2 regions of the Exiguobacterium sp. SH5S13 genome follow, and region 1 is predicted to be linked to the other one. Evidence: riboswitches for the same ligand, from Rfam matches in the RefSeq annotation. Region 1 holds a riboswitch; the other holds the start of a gene.

Region 1 (6,349 bases):
TTGTCGCCATGTAAGAACGGATGGGTCGACTCGAAGCGGCTGAGCGCGTTGTGGACGGCGTGGGCGACGGCGACGCGTGTCCCGGCGTCACCGAAACCACCGACGGCACCGCCGACGGCGAGGATGTGATCGACCGCGAACCGGGTCTCTGGCCCATACGCGGTGAAACTGGACTCACTCAAGTCGAGTTCGACGAGCCGGCCGCATTGTTCGGCCAAGGCGAGACCGGTATTGACGCCGGCATCAGGCGAACTGTCGCCGCTCAAATAGCGGGCCTCGTAAAACTTGGCGACCGTGTCGATGACGCCGGCTCGGAAGTAGTCGTACGGCGAGTCCGTCACGACCCTCGCGTCGACGATGACCCGCTCGATGACGACGCGGAACACGTCGTAGCGGTCATAGGCACCCTGCTCGTCATAGATGACGCTGAGCGGTGTGAAGGCGGCACAGTTCGAGGCGAGCGTCGGGATGACGATCAGCGGGACACCTTGCCGGTAAGCGACGAGTTTCGCCGTGTCGACGAGCTTGCCCCCACCGACGGCAAGGAGGACATCCACATCCTTCAAACGGAGCCGTTCGACCTCCGCGTCCGTGCATTCGCCACGGAACAGCGATGTCGGATAGGCAGTGATCGCTGGCAGGACGCGCTTGACGACGTCAAAACCGTTCTGCCCGCGCAGCACGTGAGCACGACGGCCAGCGATCAATTCATCGAGCCGCTCGAGCGCATCATCCGCATGGTCGTACTCGAGCACGGCTTGGCGGATCATGCCCGGACCTCTTCATACGTCGCGAACAGTTTCTCGATCCGCTCGACGGCCTCGTCGATCTTCGGCTCGGCGGAGACGAGCCCGAACCGGACGTACCGCTCGCCTTCTGAGCCGAAGAAATAGCCAGGCGTCACGGCGACCCCTGCCTCGTGGAGCAGCTTATGCGAGAACGATTTGGCGTCCCCGTCCGGCACTTTCGCCCAGACGAAGAACGAGCCGCTCGGGGCCGTGATGTCCCATCCGGCCTGACGTAACCCGTCGACGAGCCGGTCGCGGCGGGCCTCATACAACCGTGACAAGTCGTCCCGGAGCGAACGCGGTGACTCGAGCGCGGCGATGGCCGCCTCTTGGATGGCCGAGAACACGCTCACATGGACGTGGTCCTGATACGTGTTGATCGCCTCGATGATGTCGCGGTTGCCGACGGCGAAAGCGACCCGCCAGCCGGACATGTTGAACGCCTTCGACATCGTATACACCTCGATGCCGATGTCTTTCGCTCCCGGCGTCTGCAGGAAGCTCGGCGGGACGTGACCGTCGAAACCGATGCTGCCGTAGGCGAAGTCGTGGACGACCATGAGGTCATGCTTATTCGCGAAACGGACCGTGTCGTCAAAGAACGCGGGCGACGCGACGGCACCGGTCGGATTGCTCGGGTAGTTCAAATACATGAGTCGCGCTCCCTGCGGATCGAGCGTCTCATAATCAGGAAGATAACCGTTCTCTTCCCGGAGGACGAGGTCGTGGACGACCGCGCCGGCGAGACGCGCCCCCGAGATGTAGTCCGGGTAGCCCGGGTTCGGGAGCAACATGCCGTCACCTGGCTCGAGCACACATTGCGGGAGCGTGATGAGTCCCGACTTGCTGCCGATCAAGATGGCCACTTCGGTCTCGGCATCGAGCGCGACGCCGTATTCGGTCTGGTAGAACGTCGCGACCGCTTGCTTCAGGCGCGTCTGTCCCCGGAACGGGCCGTATTGGTGTGTCGCCGGGTCGAGCAGGGCCGTCTGCAACGCCTCGCAGATCGGGGCTGGTGTCGGCAAGTCGGGCGTCCCTTGGCCGAGCCGGATGACGTCGCGGCCTGAACGCTCGAGTGCGGCGACTTCAGCGGCGAGTCCGACGAAATGCTGGGGTGGTAACGTTTTAAGTAACTTCGAGCGTCTGTCTGTCATGAATAGTCCTCCTATGCAAAAACACCCCTTTCCGAGGAAAGGGGTGTCGAGATACGGACGTATTCAAACAACCACCTTTCCATCTCTCAAGGTCACCTTGCTGGAATTAGCACAGTATTGAAACAATCTGTTGCTGAAGCTTCATCGGGCCAGTCCCTCCGCTTCTCTTGATAGAAAGTGTTTTTATATGCAATTGATAATTTCTGTAATATGTCATTTAGTAAACCAAACGTTACCAACCTTGTCAATCCTTATTTCAAAAATTCCTTACCGCTATTGAATCCCAGTAAAAAAACGTTCATAGTAAAAGATGAACGTTATTCTGCAAAATTTACAGCATGAGGGGATAGACCATTGGAACTAAACCGTCAATTGATATGGAAGTTAAGCGTGATCGGGCTGATTCTGCTCGTCCTATGGAAAGTCATCAGTGAGCCGGACACGATCTCTCGGGTCCTGCAATATGCGTTTCAGCTGTTGACGCCGATCATCATGGGAATCGCCATCGCGCTGCTCCTCAACACCGTCCTGTCCTACATAGAAGAACGGTTCCACTTGAAGCGCTACCAAGGCTTGTTGATCGTCTACGTCACGTTCATCGGGATCCTTGTCGTGTCAGCGGTGACGCTGTTCCCTCGCATCTATTCGAGTGTCGCGTCTCTCATCGAGGAGCTCCCGTTTTATATTCGCCAAATCGATAGCTTCCTCGGTCAACTCAACACGTATTTGAGAGAATACAACGAGACGATCGCCCAAGCCATCGACTTGAACCGGTTCGAGGAGCGGTATTCCGGATGGGTCGAGACGGCCGTCGTGTCTTCGGTCGGTTACGTGTCGAGCTTCACGATGACGTTGATCAACTTGTTGATCGGGATCGTCATCTCGATCTACTTGTTGAAAGACAAGGAAGTGTTCGCCCGGATGTTCAAACGTCTGCTGTATGCGATGTTCCCGGTCGCCTCAGCGAAGACGACGATCGACATCTTCCAAGAGATGGACTATATCTTTAAACGCTACATCATCGGAAAGTCGCTCGACTGTCTCATCATCGGCGTGATGGCCGTCATCGGGCTCTTGATCATCGGCGCGCCGTACGCGCTCTTGCTCGGTGTCATCATCGGGGTGCTGAACTTCATCCCATACGTCGGGCCGCTCTTAGGGATGATCCCGGCGTTCATCATCACCTACTTCTACGATCCGTTCACGGCCCTGCTCGTCTTGTTGTTCATCTTCTTGCTGCAACAGTTCGACGGACTCTGGCTCGGCCCGAAAATTCTCGGCGACAGCGTCGGGATCACCCCGTTCTGGGTCATCACATCGATCATCATCGGGGGGAGCCTGTTCGGCCTCGTCGGGATGTTTATCAGCGTACCCGTGACCGCGATGATTCAGGTCGTCTTGTCCCGGTTGATCGATTATCGGCTCACCCGCAAGAATTTAAATGAACTGTTATGACGCAAGTCAAAATATGTTGACACATTTCAAGAATCTGTCATACAGTTGAAATGAAGAGTAAACTTTCAGAAAGGAGGACCCGCCATGTCAGTCATGACGCAGCCACATCGTATCCAATTTCATACTGACGGGTCGGGGTCTTCCGTTTCATGAACTGAAGTCACCCGCCTGTCTTCCGAGGCGTACATAGGTTAAGTAGGGACGAGTATGCCTCCGTGCATCCTTCGTCCCTTTTATTTTGTAGAAGCAGGTGAAACGTATGATTCAATCACTCAAACGGCTCGACCGTAACATTTGGATTCGTTTCCTCGGCGAGACGATCACCGGTGTCATGATGTTCATGATCGCCCCGTTCCTCGTCCTCTATTACAGCGACAAGCTCGACAGCTACGTCCAAGTCGGTGTCATCTTGGCGACCGGACCGATCATGGCGCTCATCGGCTCGGTCGTCGGCGGACGTCTCGCCGACCTGTATGGCCGAAAGCCGGTCATGATGACCGCCATCCTCGGTGATGCGGTCGCCCTCATCGGTTTCGCTTTCGCGGAAACGTTTTGGCCGCTCCTGCTCTTGAACGCCATGCTCGGCTTGACGAACTCGTTGTTCCACCCGGCCGCGAGCGCGATGGTCGCCGACGTGACCGAGCCGGAACAGATGAACGAGGCGTTCGGTCTCTTACGGATGGGACATAATATCGGCGCGGCGTTCGGTCCCCTGCTCGGGAGTGCCGTCTTGTTCATCGACCGACAGTACATCTTCTTCACGGCAGCGTTCGTCTTCGCCTTGTACGCGCTCGTTCTCGGACGCTTCATCCGCGAGTCGCTCCCAGAGACGACCGGGCAGGACAAACCGTCGAACCGTGACGTCTTGCGCGTCTTTTACAACGACAAAGTCTTTCTCGTCTTCATCTTCGCCGGCGTCTTCATCTCGATGGGCTTCTCGCTGATCGAGAGCATGTTGCCGCTGTTCTTGAAAGAGTCGATGCCGTCGTTCACCGACCGCGAGAACCCGTTCGCCTATCTGCTCGCCTTGAACGGCATCATGGTCGTCTTGTTCCAATTCCCGATCGCCTCAAAACTCGGGCGCAAACCGTTCGGCAACGTCATGCTGGTCGGGGCGACGATTTTCGGGATCGGGATGATGTTGATCGCGGTCGTGCCGCGGCTCCTCTATACGCTCGGCACCCCGTACCTCGTCCTCGTCGGTATCCTGCTCGCCGTATACGCGTTCTATACGCTCGGCGAGATGATCATGTCGCCCGTCCAACAGACGTTCATCGCCATGATCGCCCCCGAGAACATGCGCGGTGCCTATAACGGGGCCGCCAGCATCCAATGGTTGATCGGCGGTGTGACCGCGCCGCTCATGGCCAGCCTGTTCCTCGACCAGCGTGCCGGGCACATCGCCCTCATCCTCGTCGGGGCGGCGAGTTGTCTGTCGGGTTTCATCTATTGGCGCCTCGGGAGATACGTCAGCGCGGAAGAAGCTAAACAAAAGACTGCTTAGTTCATCAATCCACCTAAACAACTTGGTTTAGGTGGATTTTAGTTTCGTTTCAAACCTGTTAAAATTTGAACTTCACTTTCATTTTTCCTTTACAAACATAATGATTCTTCTTATGATAATACGGTCAAGGAGGGATCTTTCATGGAAAGGATCGATAAACAGAAAATTGTGGACAGTGTGCCACAAAAAGGATTTTTCGGACAGCCGAAAGGCTTGTTCACGTTGTTCTTCACTGAATTTTGGGAACGTTTCTCGTACTACGGGATGCGGGCCATCCTCGTCTTCTACATGTATTACGAGGTATCGGAAGGCGGTCTCGGGCTCGACCAGAACGTCGCCTTGTCGATCATGTCCGTGTACGGCGCGCTCGTCTACATGTCAGGAGTCATCGGGGGATGGCTCGCCGACCGCGTCTTCGGGACGTCCCGGGCCGTATTTTTCGGTGGTGTGTTCATCATGCTCGGTCATATCGTCTTGTCGATCCCGGGCAGCCTCACGTTCTTGTTCATCTCGATGGGTCTCATCGTCATCGGGACCGGACTGTTGAAGCCGAACGTGTCGAGTATCGTCGGTGACCTGTACCACGAGACGGACCGTCGCCGTGACGCCGGGTTCAGTATCTTCTACATGGGGATCAACCTCGGGGCCTTCATCTCGCCTTTGATCGTCGGCGGCGTCCAAAAGAGCTACGGCTTCCATTGGGGCTTCGCCCTCGCCGCGGTCGGGATGTTCATCGGTCTCGTCGTCTTCGTCCTCACGAAAAAAGGCAACCTCGGCCTCGCCGGGTCTTACGTGCCGAACCCGTTGACGGCGTCTGAAAAGAAGAATGCGATCAAGTACACGACATTGGCCGTCATCCTCATCGGAGGATTACTGGCCATCCTGATCCCACAAGGCTTGTTCACGATCAACACGTTCATCGGACTCGTCGGTGTGTTCGGAATCGCCATCCCGACGATCTACTTCATCGTCATGTACCGGAGCCCGAAAACGACAGAAGTCGAGCGGTCACGCATCATCGCCTACATCCCGCTCTTCATCGCCTCGGTCATGTTCTGGGCGATTCAAGAACAGGGCGCGACGATTTTGGCAAGCTATGCCGATAAGCGGACCGATCTTGAATTTTTAGGGTTCACGCTGTCGCCGGCCTGGTTCCAATCACTGAATCCGTTGTTCATCATCCTGCTCGCCCCTGTGTTCGCCTGGTTATGGGTGCGGCTCGGTGATCGTGAGCCGAGCATCCCGACGAAGTTCGCTTTCGGGATCTTGTTCGCCGGTTTGAGCTTCCTCGTGATCTTGCTGCCGGCCTACTTCGGTGGACCGGACACGCTCGTCAATCCGCTCTGGCTCGTCCTCAGTTACTTCATCATCGTCCTCGGTGAGCTCAGTCTGTCTCCGGTCGGTCTGTCGGCGACGACGAAACTCGCCCCGGCCGCCTTCTCGGCCCA
Region 2 (8,613 bases), on a different contig from region 1:
CGAGGAAGTGACGATTCGAGTCAAATCGATATTTAACGAAGACAAGACAAAGCGTTACATGCGAACGTATGAATTCACCGATGTCGTCGATGGGGTAATTTGTGCCGTCATCATCTATTCTCCACGGATGAGCGATGCGTTCTTATCAGGTACGACATCTCAACGTGCCTACATGCTCATGCGGAACCATTTGGACAAACCGATCCGCGAGATGCGCGTCATCAGTCTCGTCCCGACGCTCGCCATCAATGACAACCTACCCTACGTCGAGTCCCAACTCGACGAAGTGAATTTTCATTACGTGGAAGAGACGCTCGACGAGGTCGAGACGAGCGGCGGCATGATCATCGTCGGTTGGGGCTCACCCGGACGCCTCATGCACCATTCCACACTGTACAAGACGTTATTCGCCGAGCATGAGGCGAGCATGTATTGTATCGGTACGACGTCAAAAGGCGAACCGCAACAAATTCGCATGGCCAACGAAAATACGATACTCGAAGCGTTCAATAACGAATCGATCAAACCGAAATTTAAGATCTTGAAAGAGACAAAACAGGACGACTCGAAATGAGTCGTCCTGTTTTGTCTCTTATTCGTATGTCCGTACCGCGTCATATCCCGGCAAGTTGTCCGAGAGCGTCGACCAATCTGACGCCATCTCCTCATCCGACAGCAGACAACGGTCGAGTTCACGCTCGACAGGCTCACGGTCCATCCGCTGACCGATTAACACGAGCTCGGTCTGTCGATCCCCATACGGCTCGATGTAATCCGTCTCGAGCTCTGGTTCGGCGGCAAACATCTGCTGTCGCTCTACTTCCGGGAGTGTCGCCAACCAGCGGCCGGCGTGTTCGAGCGTCGACGCGTACCCCGCTTGTGAGAACAAGCAGGCGATGTCGCTCCGAGAAGCGATCCATAAAAACCCTTTGGCCCGGACGATTTCTTCCGGGAACTGTTCGATCCACGCGAGCAACCGCTCGGGATGGAACGGACGGCGGCGGCGATAGACGAATGAACTGATGCCGTATTCTTCGGTTTCAGGGGTATGGTCGTCTGTCTCGAGCTCTTGGATCCATCCGGCGGCGTGCATCGCCTGGTCAAAGTCGAACAGGTTCACGTTTAAAATGTCAGACAAACTCACGTTGCCGTATGTGCTTGTCAGTAACCTCGCTGCTGGGTTTAGCGCACGAAGCAGACCCGCAATCTCATTCAGTTCGGCTTCCGTGACCCGGTCCGCCTTGTTGAGGACGATGATGTCCGCAAATTCGACTTGGTCGACGAGTAGATCGACGACTTCCCGGACGTCATCCGTGCCGACCGCCTGTTTACGTTCATGCAGCGATTCGCCCGAATTGAAATCTTTTAAAAATCGATATGCGTCGACGACCGTCACCATCGCGTCAACATACACCCGGCTCGTCAAGTCGATACCCAAGGCTTCATCCGCATATGTAAACGTCTGCGCGACCGGGATCGGTTCTGAGATGCCTGACGACTCGATGATGATGCCGTCGAGCTGTCGGTCAGTCGCGATCTCGCTGACCGCCTCGAGTAAATCTTCTCGCAACGTGCAGCAGATGCAACCGTTAGACAGCTCCAACAACTTCTCGTCCGTCCGCGAAAAGCCCGCCCCTTCAATCAATCGCTCATCGATGTTCAGTTCACTCATATCGTTCACGATGACGGCATATTTTTTACCGTCCCGATTGTTCAACATATGATTGAGCAACGTCGTCTTGCCACTTCCCAAATATCCGGACAAGACTGTGATCGGAATTCGTTTCATGATGTATACCACCTTTAAATCGTAATCATTACTTTTTAGATAATGAACGGGATCACGTCCGTTGTCAACAAAAATACACGCTCAAAAGGAGCGTGTTTTCTTGTTGACTAACATAATTGTTATCGCTCGTCCTTCCGGCGCCCATGCTTTCCGCAGGCAATCCCGGAGCCACATCGCGACTCGCGTCGCTGCTGGGTCTCCGTTGGATTGCTTTCCTGCAGGAGTCGGGGCGCCATCGAACGAGCAACGCAAACGGTCGCCATCTAGCGGCCATTTGTCTTTTTCTGAGGCCTCGACGGCCGAAGAAAAAGCTCTGGATATGTTCTTCGTACCGGTTATTCTTCTAACGCTTTCCGTTCTGCCTCAGAGCGAGGATACGTGTTCGCTTGCCAATCGGCCCGGTAAATCGAATCAAGTTGCGTCAATCCGACCTCGTCATCATCCTTATCGGCATCCACACTCGGCGTCTCGTCCCACTTTGGTTCAAGATACGTATGGTCTTCTTTCCGGGCCCGGTCGTCCAATATCTTTTGAATCCCGACCCGAGCCACCGCCGCTAGTGCCAATCCGATTCCCGCTCGCACGAGCAATCGCTTCACCATAGCCTTCCCTCCTTAACGACCAAACCGATAAAGTGGCATCCCTTTCACGTCCGTATCGATCTTGAAGACCGAACCCGCATCCGGATGAGCGGCGAGCGCCTCGTCGTCCATGCCTTCCCGTGCCGTCGTGATTGCCAATTGTTTTAAGTCATCCCCGATAAAACTACACGACGTGACGTTCGGCGCCGGGACGATGACTTCAAGCACTTTTTGTCCCGTCTCCGGATTCCACCGCGTGACGCGCCCGCCTGCAAAGTGGGCAATCCATAAAAAGCCGTCTTCATCCGACGTCATGCCGTCCGGGAACCCGTCCTCATTCTTGAAATCAATGACGACCTCACCTTCCCCGAGCGTGCCCGTTTTCAAATCGAACGGGAACTTGCGAACCGTCTCGGTCGGCGTATCGATATGGTAAAACGACGTATGGTCAGGTGACCACGTCAACCCGTTCGATAACGTCAATCCGCTCAACATGACCTCGGTCGTGCCGTCGCGGTTCAAGCGGAACAACGTCGCCTGCTCAGACTCGTCTTTTAAGTGGAGCGTCCCGGCGAAGACACGACCGTACGGGTCGGCTTTCCCATCGTTGAAGCGAAGGACACCTTCCGGGTCATCAAGTTCGACGAGTTTATCGAGTTGTTTCGACGTTTCATCCCACTCATAGATACCATCCTTCAATCCGACGATCACGCCGTCGGTCACTTTAGGGACGACAAACCCGACCTGCTGTCCCATATCAAACGAAGATAATTCATCTTCTTTCTCATCGTACCACCAGAGCGCGTGCCCTTCGATATCGACCCAGTAGAACCGCTTCAGTTCAGCGTCCCAGCAAGGCCCTTCCCCGAGCGTGTTTCTGACTCGAATCCATAACGTAGCGTTTACTGTCTCCATTGAATTGCCTCCACTCTCTGCTTTGATATCAAAAGACTATTCCCTGAGGGGGTAAGGACTATTCATCATTCACAAAAATGTTTAAAGATATTTCTCGTCTGACGCATTATACGCCCGGGCACGATAAAAACGCTCCGAATCGAAACCGATCCGGAGCGCTCGTTTATTTGGCGCCTTCGACGTTCATTTGTTTACTGCGTAATTGACCGCATGCCGCATCGATATCGGTCCCGTGCTCGAGACGCACGCCCGTATTGATGCCCCGTTTTTTCAAGACGTCGTAAAACGCCATGATGTCCTCGGTCGTACTCCGTTCGTACTGGATGTGCTCGTTGACCGGGTTGTATGGGATCAAGTTGACGTAAGACTTGTCTTTGATGTCATTGATCAACGCCGCGAGTTCTTCGGCATGTTCTGGCAAGTCGTTCACTTTCGAGAGCAAGATGTACTCGAACGTGATCCGTTTATTCGTCTTCTCGACGTAGTAGCGGATCGCCGGCATCAGTTTATCGAGCGGGAACGCCCGGTTGATCTTCATGATTCTCGTCCGCAGCGCATCGTTCGGCGCGTGCAGCGAGAGGGCCAAGTTGATGCGCAGGTCAAGGTCCGCGAACTTGTAGATCTTGTCGGCGAGTCCACTCGTCGAGACGTTGATTTTACGAGGAGCGATCGCGAGACCGCGATCGTCTTTGACGACACGGAGGAAGTCGACCAAGTTATCAAAGTTATCGAACGGCTCCCCGATTCCCATGACGACGATGTGGCTGACGCGGTCACCTTCACCGACCTCGTCTAAATAGTGTTGGACGGTCATGATCTGTTCGACGACCTCGCCGGCCGTCAAGTCGCGTGTTTTTTTCAAGAGGCCGCTCGCACAGAAACTACAGCCGATGTTGCACCCGACTTGTGTCGTCACACAGACGGAACGTCCATACTTATGGCGCATGAGCACCGTTTCGATATAATGCCCGTCGTGCAGTTTAAGTAAGAATTTGACCGTGCCGTCACCCGCTTCTTGTTTGACGAACAGTTCTTGTGTCGTCAGCGCATAGTTCGCCTCAAGCTGTTCGCGCACTTCGGGACGAACCGCGATCTCGTCGAGCCGTCTGACACGGTCGATGTAAAGCGAGTCCCATATTTGTCTGGCGTGGTAGGCACTGTATCCCCAAGATACGCAAGCGTCCGACAGCTGATCAAATGTCAGCCCATATATAGATGATTTCATTGTAATCTGTCCTTTCTTCAATCCGCATACGTACCATTGTAGCGGACGTGAGCGACAGGTGCAACGTTCTTACATAGGCGGGATCGGACGCGTCACGTGGCGTTCGAACGCGTAGGCGATGCGGATGAGGTCTCGTTCCGCATAGCTCGTACCCGTGAATGACAGCCCGAAAGGTGCCCCGCTCTGTTTGGGCTTATATGGGATCGTGACCGTCGGGTGCCCTGCCTTCGCCGCCATATCGTAATTCAAGTCGTGTGGCAACGCCAGGGCGTGAAGCGTTTGTTCCATCAATAAACGATCGAGGCCGTCCGTTTTCGCTTGCCGGACATCGGCTAAGCGTCGCTCGAGGTAGCTCGACTCGGTCAAACGCCCTGATAACTGATTCGCTTTCTCGAACGTAACTTGTCCGTGCGGGATCGTTTCCGGGTGACGCTTGTTCCAGTCCATCACGTCCTTGAGCGTTTCATATGGGAGCGCTGTCGTCGCCAAATACGCCTCAATCCCGAGCTTGAACTCATGGTAGAGGACGTCGCCTTGGTCAAGTCCGTCGTTTGACGGCAGGTCGACTTCGACGAGCTCGACCCCGCTCGCTTTGAGTAACGCCAGCGCTTCTTGATAGAGCGTCTGTTCTTCATCCGACAGTTCCGTCTTCACGAAACCGACGCGCATGCCGACGGCTTGACGTTCGTCGAGACACGTCCGGTACGGTGGACCGGCCGGCAGATGTGTCGTCGCCGGGTCCGAGCCGTCTTCCCCGCACATCGCTTCTAGTGCGAGCACCGCGTCGCGGAGCGTCCGCGCCATCGGACCTGCCGTATCTTGCGACCGCGAAATCGGGATGATCCCACTCCGGCTGATGAGCCCGACCGTCGGTTTGATGCCGACGATGCCGTTATGGACGCTCGGATGGATGATCGACCCGCTCGTCTCGCTGCCGACGGCGAGCATCGTCAAGTTCGCCGCAACGGCAGCCGCCGAGCCAGAGCTCGAACCGCCGACGTCGAGATTGTCACCATACGGATTGAGCGTCTGGCCACCGACCCCGCTCCATCCGTTCGGCATGTCCTCCGTCAAAAAATTGGCCCATTCCGATAAGTTGGTTTTGCCGAGAATGACCGCCCCATGCTCACGGAGGCGGCGGACGAGTTCAGCGTCACGACCCGCAAAGTGATGCTCGAGCGCCACGGCGCCGGCAGTCGTCCTCATGAGTCCCGCCGTCTCGATGTTGTCCTTGAGTAAAACGGGAATACCGAGGAGTGGCAGCCGGTCTCCGCGTCGGTAGGCACGGTCGGCCGCCTCCGCCTCGAACAACGCGTCCGGGTTCACTTGGATGACCGCTTTCAGTTTATCGTTCAAGCTAGCGATCCGTGTCAAATAGTAGGCCGTCACGTCCCGGGCCGTGAACGTCCCTTCTTTATAGCCGCACTGTGCGGTCTCGATGTCTAGTTCAAATAAGTCTTGCATCCAATTCACTCCTTATAGGCAATGTTATTCGGTATTCGCTGAATGCATCGAATCCCCTTCTTTTTATCGCCATTGGATGTGCAACTTGATACACTAGAAGAAACGTTATTGGAGGTAGCCATGTCCCGCTCTTACATCCTTGTTTTACTGTCCGTGTTCGCCCTGTTCTTTCTACAATTGTTCGGGGATGATTTGCCGTGGGCATTCCCTGCGTCCATCGCCCTCATTATCTTGATTGTTGGTGCCACGCTATTTCAACTTCGGCGCACACCAAATCGTTGACGTTTAAACGAGACAGATGATATGATGCTGTCACCAACTACATATCGATATCTTGAGTGAACGAGAGACCTGGCTCTATGACTTCACAGCAACCTGCTTCGGCAAGGTGCTACTTCCAGCAAGGCATCGCCTTGGACGATATGACAAAACGCTCATGTCGATGACATGGGCGCTTTTTTTGGAATGAACATGAGGGGGATTTTATTTTGGAAAAAGCTACATTCGCAGGCGGTTGTTTTTGGTGCATGGTGACACCGTTCGAGGAACAGCCAGGCATCGAAGGCATCGTATCCGGCTATACGGGCGGACACGTCGACAATCCGACGTATAAAGACGTCAAGACAGGCACGAGCGGTCATTACGAGGTCGTCGAGATCACGTTCGATCCGTCTCAGTTCGCGTATGAGCGCTTGCTCGAACTGTATTGGATTCAGACTGACCCGACCGACGACGGCGGCCAGTTCCAAGACCGCGGGCAACAATATGCGCCCGCCATCTTCTATCATACGGAAGAACAACGCGTGAAAGCAGAACAGAGCCGCGACGCGCTCGCTGCGAGCGGAAAGTTCAAACAACCGATTGTGACGAAAATCTTACCGGCTGACGTCTTTTACCCGGCCGAAGACTATCATCAAGATTATCATAAAAAAAATCCGGCCCACTATAAAGCGGACCGGAAACAATCTGGCCGTGACGAGTTCATCGACCAGACGTGGACAAGCTGACAACGACGGGCCTCATACCCGTCGTTTTTTTAGCTCTTCGCGAGCCCTAACATAAAACCGGCGACCACGATCAGACCGATCCCCATAAACACGAAGACGCGTTCTTTCGACGTCTTTTCTTCTTTTAGCAAGTAAATGCCACCGAGTGTCGCGACGACGACGTTCAGTTGAGACAGTGCGAACGACGTGGCGATGCCGACTTCTCCGCTCGAGACGAACAACCCGAAGTTCCCGATCCCCCAGGCAAGCCCGGCGAAGATGTTCTTGAACGTCTTCGGATCAAACTTTTTCACATCTTTTTCACGAAGACTGAACAAGAGCGCGGCGATGAACATCCCGAGTGACTGCGGTAGGATGGCGGTGATGCCATCGACCTCAAAGTAGTTGGTGAGGACGGCGTACGTCACGTAACCGATGCTCGAAACGAGCAGCACGAGTAGCCCTTTTTTCAAAGCACTACTGCTGTCAGATTCTTTATGTTGTTGATATGACGTCATGACGGCCCCGATGATGATCAAGACGAGGGCCGAGAAGCCGAGCCATAGTTCAGTCGGCGTCTTCCAGTCCCCAAGGACGATGACCCCGAACAGTGATGTCCCGACAAGCTGCATCCCTGTACTGATTGGCATCGCTTTCGAGACGCTCAAAATTTGGAATGACTGGAATTGAAGGTATTGTCCGAGCGCCCAGAACACACCCGATATGAAACCAGTCACGATCGCGAGCGTCGTGAACTCTGGTTTGAAGACGAGCTCGATGACAGTCGCCATTACCATCGCGCCGATCGTCGTGCCGACCAATTGTTGAATCGGCTTGCCGCCGACAATAGATACGATAAGCGGGATACTCCCCCACATGAGTGCGGGCAGTAGCGCCAGCAAAATCATCTCCATATGTTGCACCTGCTTTCTTAATATAACATTCTGTCTGTTCTTCCCGGCTCTAGCGCCCAATAAACTTCAAAAATGATTTTCAAAGTTCTTTCGTTTTTCTTGTTGCCAAATCATTTATTAGAATGATATAATAATTTCCAACGGGGCATTAGCTCAGCTGGGAGAGCGCCACGCTGGCAGCGTGGAGGTCAGCGGTTCGAGCCCGCTATGCTCCATTCCTTAAGTCGGTCCACTGATGTGGACCGACTTTTTTCGTGTCCCCGCCTCGGTTTAAGTCGACACGAACCGGGTAATGATTGTAAGACATCATTTATCTTAAGGGGGACTTCCAATGAACCGAGCCGCTGTCGAAGAGACGATTTTGGCCGTGATCGATTGTATCCGAGCGAGCAATCATTGCTTCTCGAAATGTTTACAAGAAGAAGATCTGCTGATGGTCTCGGAATGCATCCGGTTGACGAAAGAATGCGCCGAAGTCGCCACGCTCACCTTGAACGCGCTCGAAACCGACTCGGCGTTCACAAGACCGATCGCGGCGCTCTGTGCGCAAGTGTGTGATACGTGTGCCGTCGAATGCGGGCGTCACTTGTACGACCATTGCCAACGTTGCTCTGAAGCTTGCTTGCGCTGCGCCGAGGCGTGCCGGCATCTCTCGGCCGCATGATCGCTTTCCCGTCTAACCTTGTGTTAGACTTTTTTTGTACAGATTTTTTGAGAAGAGAGGAACTTTTATGCCACA

The links. A riboswitch is a leader RNA that binds a small molecule or an ion and turns the genes downstream of it on or off. The one in region 1 is predicted to bind S-adenosylmethionine.
Region 2: linked by a shared signal. The riboswitch ahead of msrA (peptide-methionine (S)-S-oxide reductase MsrA) and the one ahead of EVJ30_RS12125 (aminotransferase class I/II-fold pyridoxal phosphate-dependent enzyme) in region 1 are both predicted to bind S-adenosylmethionine.

Annotation. Positions count from the first base shown of each region.
Region 1 covers NZ_SJUS01000025.1:383-6,731, reverse strand. Annotated here, with positions in the region: gene EVJ30_RS12130 (iron-containing alcohol dehydrogenase) at 1-770, opposite strand, end outside; gene EVJ30_RS12125 (aminotransferase class I/II-fold pyridoxal phosphate-dependent enzyme) at 767-1,942, opposite strand; SAM riboswitch class I at 2,019-2,119, opposite strand; gene EVJ30_RS12120 (AI-2E family transporter) at 2,297-3,397, shown strand; gene EVJ30_RS12115 (MDR family MFS transporter) at 3,657-4,901, shown strand; gene EVJ30_RS12110 (peptide MFS transporter) at 5,043-6,349, shown strand, end outside.
Region 2 covers NZ_SJUS01000029.1:689-9,301, reverse strand. Annotated here, with positions in the region: gene EVJ30_RS13130 (DUF1643 domain-containing protein) at 1-574, shown strand, start outside; gene EVJ30_RS13125 (GTP-binding protein) at 593-1,789, opposite strand; gene EVJ30_RS13120 (hypothetical protein) at 2,125-2,391, opposite strand; gene EVJ30_RS13115 (SMP-30/gluconolactonase/LRE family protein) at 2,404-3,285, opposite strand; gene rlmN (dual-specificity RNA methyltransferase RlmN) at 3,449-4,510, opposite strand; gene EVJ30_RS13105 (amidase family protein) at 4,580-5,974, opposite strand; gene EVJ30_RS15310 (hypothetical protein) at 6,095-6,256, shown strand; SAM riboswitch class I at 6,301-6,400, shown strand; gene msrA (peptide-methionine (S)-S-oxide reductase MsrA) at 6,463-6,981, shown strand; gene EVJ30_RS13095 (GRP family sugar transporter) at 7,011-7,874, opposite strand; tRNA gene EVJ30_RS13090 (tRNA-Ala) at 8,017-8,089, shown strand; gene EVJ30_RS13085 (four-helix bundle copper-binding protein) at 8,206-8,538, shown strand; gene EVJ30_RS13080 (3'-5' exonuclease) at 8,606-8,613, shown strand, end outside.